3 regions of the Pseudogracilibacillus sp. SO10305 genome follow, and region 2 is predicted to be linked to each of the others. Evidence: predicted binding sites of a transcription regulator. Region 2 holds the regulator's gene; each other region holds the start of a gene.

Region 1 (3,300 bases), on a different contig from region 2:
CTTTCTTAATCGTTTTCGGTGTAATACCATGCTCTTCATTATACGCTTGTTGTATGTCACGACGACGATTCGTCTCATCGATTGCAACTTGCATCGAGTCGGTAATTTTATCTGCATACATAATAACTTGTCCGTTCTCATTACGTGCGGCACGTCCCATCGTTTGAATTAAGGAACGTTCAGAACGTAAGAAACCTTCTTTATCTGCATCCAGTATTGCAACAAGTGATACTTCAGGAATATCTAGTCCCTCACGTAATAAATTAATACCAACGAGAACATCATATTTTTTCACCCGTAAATCACGAATAATTTCAATCCGTTCCAATGTTTTCACTTCGGAATGTAAATAAGCAACTTTAAAATCAAGTTCTTTTAAATAATCCGTTAAATCTTCCGACATTCTTTTCGTCAATGTCGTAATAAGCACACGTTCATTCCGATCAATCCGTTTATTTATTTCTGCAATAAGGTCATCGATTTGTCCATCAATCGGTCGAACTTCAACGACAGGGTCCAATAATCCTGTTGGACGAATAATCTGCTCCACCATTTCTTTCGTATGTTCTTGTTCATAAGGTCCAGGTGTTGCAGAAACATATACATTTTGATGTGTTTTCAGTTCGAATTCTTCAAACTTTAATGGGCGGTTATCTAATGCAGACGGCAAACGAAATCCATGATCTACTAACATTTGTTTCCTTGCTCTATCTCCATTATACATCCCACGAATTTGTGGCAATGTTGCATGTGATTCATCAATGACGACTAAAAAATCATCCGGAAAGAAATCAAGTAATGTATATGGGGTCGAACCAGATTCACGCAGGGTTAAATGACGTGAGTAATTTTCAATCCCTGAGCAAAAGCCCATTTCTCGCATCATTTCTAAATCGTAATTCGTTCGTTGTTCAAGTCTTTGTGCTTCTAATAAACGATTTTCTGCTTCAAGTTCTTTCAAACGTTCTTCTAATTCGAGTTCAATATTTTTAATTGCAATTTTCATTTTTTCATCACCTGTCACGAAGTGTGACGCTGGGAAAATAGCAACATGATCTCGATCACCGATAATCTCTCCGGTTAATGCATCTACTTCACGAATACGATCAATTTCATCTCCAAAAAATTCAATTCGTATACAATGCTCTTCTTTTGATGCCGGAATAATTTCAACAGAATCTCCCCGAACTCGGAATGTCCCACGCGAAAAATCGATATCATTTCGTGCATATTGAATATCCACTAGTTCTCGCAATAATATATCACGCTCTTTTTCCATTCCAGTACGAATCGATAACACTTGATTTTTATATTCCTCCGGTGAACCTAAACCATATATACAAGATACACTAGCAACGATTAACACATCGCGACGCTCAAATAAAGCCGATGTGGCTGAGTGTCGTAATTTATCAATTTCATCGTTTATGCTCGCATCTTTTTCAATAAATGTATCTGTTGATGGAACATATGCCTCTGGTTGATAATAATCATAATAACTAACAAAATATTCCACTGCATTGTTCGGGAAAAATTCTTTAAATTCACTATATAACTGACCAGCTAACGTTTTATTATGTGCAATAACGAGTGTTGGTCGATTAATTTCTGTCACAACATTCGATACAGTAAATGTTTTTCCAGTACCTGTTGCACCTAATAATGTTAAATGGTTTTCACCTTCGTCTATTTGTTTTACTAACTTTTCAATTGCTTTCGGTTGGTCTCCTTGTGGTTTAAAAGATGAAACAAGTTCAAACTTTTCCGCCATGTTAAGTTCTCCAATCTTCACATATTATCATGTTTTCTTACATTAATTGTATCATATATACGAACGAACATTCCATTATGATTGCTCAACATTCCTCTCTTTCAAACATACGTATTTACTAATTGTTCATTTTTCCATATATATTTAAGGAACATATAGTTTGTATATATGCGAAGTTATTCATATCTATCTTATATTGTCATTTACATAAACTTATAAATATTTCGTACTTTTCTAAAAGAGCCGAAAAATCACACTTCCATATATGAAAGTGTGATTTTATATTCATTCTTTTTCTTTATACTTGTGTGGTTGTTCGGTAAATAATAAACCTAGTTCATAATGATCCTCAGCAAAGAATGTCCCGTGAACAAATCTTATTTCACCATTTTCATCTAGAACATCTATTTTGAAATTCGTTTGACTCGTTTGTAATGCTTCATAAAATTCAGATGAGTTTGTAACATTAACATTATTTACCTTTAAAATAATTTCTCCGACTTTAATTCCTAATCGTTCAACAGGACTATTCGGCATCATTGCAAACACTTTAATACCTTTATCTAAAGGATGAAACATTGGTGAGCTTTCTCTATCTCTTACTTTATGCCGATACGTCATCCATTCCTTACCAACTAATGCAACTAAAATAGTAATAAATGATACGAATGGATAGAAAATACTTGTAATAGCACCTGCAATGACAATGGCAACTAAAACATATGTCCGTTTCGTAATTTTTCCTAATAATTCATTTGGCAACCCACTTTGCATACGGTATTGATAACCGAAAATAAATGGTAATAATATTAAACTAAAGGTTTGATCACCAAAAGAAAAATAGGGAAAAAATGGTGTAATCGCAGTTACACTATCGGAAGGAATCAGTATGAAAAATGGGACCATCATCATCCGTTTTGCTTCAAATTGTCCTACCCAAACTCCCCGTTCACTCAAATGTAAAGAAGGAAATGCCGGTTTCGATTTTGTTCTTGTCATAAAAATTGCTTCAAAAAGTAATAACAACGCAAGTAATAATGTTAATCCGACAAAATGCACCATCGATATGGTAGTAAAATCTACATACGGTACATCTATATAGCGCTGTAAAAACGGCAACACTAACAATAAAATAAACGTCATCCCAATGGTATAACTAGCAGATAAAAATTGTAGTGAACCAAATAAGCTAAATACAATCGTAACAATCGCTAAAACGATCATTACTTCATAAGAAAGTACAATTCCAAATAGAATTGTAGCAGCTGAAAGTACGATGCTAGCTATGACTGTTAATGGAAATGTATATTTAATTTCTGTGAAGTAATGATAAATTTTTGTCCCAAAATTATAACGTTCCTTTTTTATACGTTTATACCCGATAATACATAACAAAAAGAAAGTCCAATACAATAATGGGTGTAAAAATATTTTACCAATACCTTTTAATAATTCGAACGCCCACTGTTCTAGCATCGATTTTCACCTACTATCATTTTTCTCTATTTATATAAAACATCTAGTGCCTT
Region 2 (3,300 bases):
AAAGATGATCAAACGATTGACTATGAAGGAATTAAAAATGCGATCAATGAACATACGAAAGTTGTAGGTATTCAACGTTCGAAAGGATATGAAAACCGTCCTTCATTTACAATCGATGCAATTGAACAAATGATTCAATTTGTAAAAGAAATAGATGAAAACATTATTGTGTTTGTTGATAATTGTTATGGGGAATTTGTTGAGGACCGTGAGCCTTTAGAGGTTGGCGCTGATATTATGGCTGGGTCTTTAATTAAAAATCCAGGTGGTGGACTCGTTCGTGCCGGAGGATATATCGTAGGAAAAGAGGATTTAGTTGAACTTGCTGCAAATCGATTAACAGCACCAGGACTAGGAAAAGATGCTGGAGCAACATTAAATATGTTACAAGAGATGTATCAAGGATTTTTCCTTGCACCACATGTAGTAGGAGAAGCATTAAAAGGGGCTATTTTAACTGCACGGTTAATGGATTATGTCGGTGTGGAAACAGCACCTACATATACTGATAAACGTACAGATATTATTCAGGCAATGACGTTCCATCATGAAGAAGCGATGATCAAATTTTGTGAAGCCATTCAGGCAAATTCACCAATCAACTCGTATGTAGCACCATACCCAAGTGAGATGCCAGGGTATGAAGAAAAAGTAATTATGGCTGCAGGAACGTTTATCCAAGGGGCTAGTATTGAATTATCTGTTGACGGACCGATTAAACCTCCGTATACAGCTTTTTTACAAGGTGGTTTAACATATGCACATGTTAAAATTGCCATTATTCAAACAGTAGAAAAGCTAATTCAAGATGGATTATTGGATCCTTTAACCTTTCCAGAATTGTAAGTGACATAGTTTAGGATAAATAAAAACGGTAAAGTTCATCAGTTTTTGATAAGCTTTACCGTTTTCACTTAGAATGCACGATATAGGCCAATTACCTTTCCTAAAATAATGACATTATTTAATAGGATCGGTTCCATAGCATCGTTTTCAGGTTGTAGGCGAATATGATCTGTTTCTTTATAAAATCTTTTTACGGTTGCCTCGTCTTCGTCCGTCATTGCGACGACAATATCTCCGTTATTTGCTACACTTTGTTGTTTTACAATTACTCTATCACCATTAAAAATTCCGGCGTTGATCATACTATCCCCATCAACTTCTAATAAAAACACATTATCTTCCCGATGTGCGAGTGATGTTGGGACTGGCGCATATTCTTCGATATTTTCTATTGCTGTAATCGGTGCACCAGCAGTTACCTTACCAATTAAAGGAGCATAACGTGCCGTATCTTTTTCAATATTTTGGAATGACGGATCAACAATTTCAATTGCTCTTGGCTTTGTTGGGTCTCTACGAATATATCCTTTATTTTCAATTCGTTCTAAATGACCGTGTACAGTAGAACTAGAAGCTAAACCAACTGCTTTGGCAATCTCACGAACAGAAGGAGGATATCCTTTCATTTCTACTTCATGAACGATATAATCATAAATCATCTGTTGCCTTTTTGAAAGTTTTTCCAAGAACCTCACCTCATCTGTCTATATAATTACTTTCATTTTATCAAAATGCGAACAGAAGTCAAACATAAGTTCCCATATTTGTTCGGTAGAAATGTTCTATTTCTGAAAGGTTGTCTGAAATGTAAAGTTATTATAGAATATTATGTGGCGCATTTGTATCTATACAAAATATTGTATAGTATAATATAAGTAACATATAGATATATTTTTATCATATGTAACTTAGGAATTAAGAGGTGAGAACATGTTAACGAAAGAAAAACTTGAACGTATCAATTACCTCGCTAAAAAAGCAAAAAGTGAGACATTGACGCAAGAAGAAAAACAAGAACAACAAGAGCTTCGTCAAGAATATTTACAAAGTATTCGTCAATCATTTACTAATCAAATAACTTCTGTTACGGTGATCGACCCAGAAGGGAACGATGTAACACCGGACAAAGTAAAACAAATAAAAAGAAATAGAGACAAATAATATATTTAAAGGAGCTAATAACAGATGCAAGTGGAACAATTATCAGTAAATACAATTCGTACATTATCAATGGATGCAATACAAAAAGCAAACTCTGGTCACCCAGGATTACCGATGGGTGCCGCACCAATGGCTTATACATTGTTTACAGACTTCTTAAATCATAATCCAAAAAACTCTAAATGGTTTAATCGTGATCGCTTCATTTTATCTGCTGGACATGGTTCAATGTTATTGTATAGTTTATTACATTTATCTGGATATGATGTAACAATGGATGATATTAAAAATTTCCGTCAATGGGGTTCTAGAACACCTGGACATCCAGAAGTATTAGATACAGACGGAGTCGAAGCAACGACTGGTCCATTAGGACAAGGTGTAGCAATGGCTGTTGGTATGGCAATGGCAGAGGCACATTTAGCAGCAAAATACAATAAAGAGAACTTCAACATTATTGACCATTACACTTATTCATTAGTTGGTGATGGAGATATTATGGAAGGGATTTCTCATGAAGCTGCATCCCTTGCTGGACACTTAGCTTTAGATAAATTAATTGTATTATATGATTCGAATGATATTTCATTAGACGGAGATTTAGATCGATCATTTTCTGATAGTACAGAAGATAGATTTAAAGCTTACGGTTGGCAAGTAATTCGTGTCGAGGATGGAAGAGATTTACAAGCCATCCATCAAGCAATTGAAGAAGCGAAAGCGAATACGACACAACCAACATTAATTGAAGTTAAAACAATTATCGGGTATGGTTCACCAAATAAATCGGATTCCTCAGCATCACACGGTGCCCCACTTGGAGAGGACGAAATTGCTTTAACGAAGGAATATTATGGTTGGGACTACGAAGAAACTTTCCACGTTCCAGAGGAAGTATATGAAGATTTCAATAAGAAAGTTGTGCAAAAAGGCGCAAACTTAGAAGAAGCATGGAATACGTTATTTGACGAATATAAAGAAGCATACCCAACATTAGCAGAAGAACTACAACTTGCAATTAACGGTGAACTTCCTGCTAATTGGGATGGAAATTTACCAACATATAAAGTAGGCAAAGATACATTAGCTTCTCGTGTTGCTTCAAGCGAAATGATTAATGCTATTAGTAAAACTGTTCCTAGCTTTTTTGGAGGAAGTGCTGACTTAGCAAGTTCAAACAATACGATGATGAAAGAAGAAACTGATTTCACAAAAGAATCGTACGAAGGTCGTAATATTTGGTTTGGTGTACGAGAATTTGCGATGGGTGCAGCATTAAACGGAATGGCATTA
Region 3 (3,300 bases), on a different contig from region 2:
TGCTTGTTACTGGTGGATTAGGACCAACACAAGATGATCTTTCACGTGAAGCGTTTCAACAGTTAACAGACTTACGTATAGTGGAAGAAAAAGACTCTTTACAAAAGATAATCGACTTTTATCGTGACCAAGGAACGGAAATGACCCCAAATAATCGGAGGCAAGCTAGAGTTTTTGAAGATTCAAAAGTATTACCAAATAAAGTTGGTATGGCGCCAGGAAATTTAGTTGTATATAAAGATGTAATATGGATATTTATGCCTGGTGTACCAAGAGAGATGAAACAAATATTTTCAGATGAAGTCATTCCATATTTAAAATCAATTAATGGTGAGATGGTTATTGAATCAAAAGTATTGAACTTTACTGGCATTGGTGAGTCAGTATTAGAACATACTTTAGAAGATTTAATTCGAACACAACATAATCCAACCATTGCCCCATTAGCTGTAAAAGGGAAAATTACAGTACGTGTTAGTGCAAAAGCGGAAACGAAAGAAAAAGCTCTTTCCATGATTGAGAATACAAAAAAAGAAATTCTGTCTTATATAGGTCGTTTTTATTTCGGTGAAGGTAGTATGACATTAGAAGAAAAAGTATTCGATTTATTAAGAGAACAGCAAATGTCGATTGCTAGTGCTGAAAGTTTAACTGGAGGTTTATTTGCAAGTAATATCGTTGATAACTCTGGTGCATCTGCTGTCTTAAAAGGTGGGGTCGTTTGTTATGATCCAGCGGTTAAACGTCAAGTTTTACAAGTAGCAGATGAAACAATTCGTACACATGGAACAGTAAGTGAACAATGTGCCAAAGAATTAGCGGAAAATGTTCGGCATATATTAGGAAGTTCTATCGGAATTAGTTTTACAGGTGTAGCAGGACCGAATGAAATAGAAGGTAAAAAAGCCGGAACAGTTTATATCGGCATTGCAACTGAAGAAGGAACGAAAGTAAATAAATTTGTTTTTGCAGGAAACCGAAAACAGGTGAGAGAACGGGCTGTATTAAAAGGATATGAATTATTATTTACATTTTTAAAATAGTTTTTTACACCATGAATGAGGGACAAAACTATCATTTTGGACAATGAAAGGTATGAAAAATGAATTTTTTCATATAGAAAGACGAACAAAACATAAGAACATGCATTCGCATATTGTTTGTATATTTTATATAAACGATGTATGATAGAAAGCAGATAGTTCAAATTGGGAGGTAACGCCAGTGAGTGATAAACAAAAAGCATTAGATGAAGCACTAAGAAAAATAGAGAAACAATTTGGAAAAGGATCGATTATGAAGCTTGGTGAAGAAGCGGAACGTAAAATCGACACGATTTCAAGTGGATCTTTAGCGTTGGATGTTGCATTAGGAATTGGTGGATATCCGAAAGGGCGTATTGTTGAAATATACGGACCAGAATCGTCAGGTAAAACAACTGTAGCATTACATGCCATTGCAGAAGCACAGAAAAAAGGTGGACAAGCCGCATTTATCGATGCTGAGCATGCATTAGACCCGAATTATGCAAGAGCTTTAGGGGTTAATATTGATGAATTATTATTATCTCAACCAGATACAGGTGAACAAGCATTAGAAATTGCAGAAGCATTAGTACGAAGTGGCGCAATTGATATTTTAGTAGTTGACTCTGTGGCAGCTTTAGTACCTAGTGCAGAGATTGAAGGGGAAATGGGAGATGCACACGTAGGTTTACAAGCTCGTCTTATGTCCCAAGCATTAAGAAAATTATCTGGTGCAATTAATAAATCTAAAACAATAGCAATTTTTATTAACCAAATTCGTGAAAAAGTTGGTGTAATGTTCGGTAACCCGGAAACAACACCAGGTGGTCGCGCATTAAAGTTCTATTCATCTGTTCGTCTTGAAGTACGTCGTGCTGAAACATTAAAGCAAGGATCAGATATGATTGGAAATAGAACGCGTATCAAAGTAGTGAAAAATAAAGTAGCTCCTCCATTTAAACAAGCAATGGTTGATATTATGTATGGAGAAGGGATTTCCATTGAAGGTGAAATACTAGATATAGGTTCTGAATTGGAAATTGTGGAAAAGAGTGGAGCATGGTACTCTTATCAAGGGGAACGCTTAGGACAAGGTCGAGAAAATTCCAAACTGTTCTTATTAGAAAATGAAACAATTCGTGACGAAATTCATCAAGCAATTCGTGATCATTATGAATTAGACGAGGCTGCTGAAAAAGCGCCAGAAGATGAAACAATGGATGAATTAATCGAAGAAGATTTACTATAACTTATTAGAAATGCCCATTTATTTTCCTTATGATGTCATAAGAATTGTAAATGGGCGTTTTTCTTACATCGATGACGGAGGCCACTGGTACCATTTTTCTGCGTGAACTAGAAAACAAGTAAAATGAAAGTAGTTGGACACTTTTGTTGTATATTAGCGACTACAATAACTAATCACTTGAATAGGTGAGGAACATTTTGTGACAAGTACACAAGTTTTTTACAATGAAGATATAAAACATGGATCGTATTTTCTAACGAAATTATGTGAAAAACAAATAAAATAAAGGCTTTTCATTGACATTGGTAATTAGTACATTTAAAATTAAATTGTATAATTATTTTTATATATTATACAAATTTATTCGCTATTGATTAAAGGTTTTTATGCCGACAATAAAGAATTGTACAATTTTATAGCAATAGGAGGTGAAGAACGTGGACAATCCTATACTCATCTCCGTTTTGCTTGCATTAGTCCTAATCGTCGGTATTGTTGTTGGTTATCTTGTTCGTAAATCAATTGGAGAAGCAAAAATTTCAAGTGCTGAAAACTTAGCCAAACAAATTGTTGAGGAAGCACATCGAAATGCAGAAGCAGCTAAAAAGGAAGCACTTTTAGAGGCAAAGGAAGAAAATCATGCATTTCGTCAACAAGTAGAAGAAGAATTACGTGAACGACGTACAGAGGTACAGAAACAAGAAGATCGCTTAATTCAAAAAGAAGAAATTTTGGACAAGAAAAGCATTACAATTGATAATCGAGAACTCTCATTAGAAAAAAGAGAACAAAATATAGCAGAACAACAACAACAGATTGAAGAAATGAGAAGCAAAGTAGATGCATTACTTGAAAAGCAACATACGGAGCTTGAGCGCATTTCTGGCTTAACAAGTGAACAAGCGAAACAAATTATTTTGAATCGTGTAGAAACAGAATTAAACCAAGAGACTGCGGTTATGATCAAAGAAGCAGAGAATCGTGCAAAAGAGGAATCGGATAAAAAGGCGAAAAACATTTTATCTC

Evidence for each region. The regulator LexA, encoded in region 2, represses DNA repair genes until DNA is damaged. The targets are predictions, from matches to a motif close to CGAACATATGTTCG.
Region 1: uvrB (excinuclease ABC subunit UvrB) is a predicted target of LexA. The motif match lies at 1,832-1,845, and genes of this name have one in related genera.
Region 3: recA (recombinase RecA) is a predicted target of LexA. The motif match lies at 1,139-1,152, and genes of this name have one in related genera.

The regions. Positions count from the first base shown of each region.
Region 1 is NZ_JAXHDE010000001.1:438,380-441,679, forward strand. Features, by position in the region: gene uvrB (excinuclease ABC subunit UvrB) at 1-1,771, opposite strand, end outside; gene SPD45_RS02295 (PDZ domain-containing protein) at 2,057-3,247, opposite strand; gene SPD45_RS02300 (S41 family peptidase) at 3,274-3,300, opposite strand, start outside.
Region 2 is NZ_JAXHDE010000006.1:43,283-46,582, reverse strand. Features, by position in the region: gene SPD45_RS06610 (methionine gamma-lyase family protein) at 1-846, shown strand, start outside; gene lexA (transcriptional repressor LexA) at 915-1,532, opposite strand; gene SPD45_RS06600 (DUF896 domain-containing protein) at 1,777-2,007, shown strand; gene tkt (transketolase) at 2,032-3,300, shown strand, end outside.
Region 3 is NZ_JAXHDE010000001.1:136,221-139,520, reverse strand. Features, by position in the region: gene SPD45_RS00775 (competence/damage-inducible protein A) at 1-1,043, shown strand, start outside; gene recA (recombinase RecA) at 1,225-2,274, shown strand; gene rny (ribonuclease Y) at 2,712-3,300, shown strand, end outside.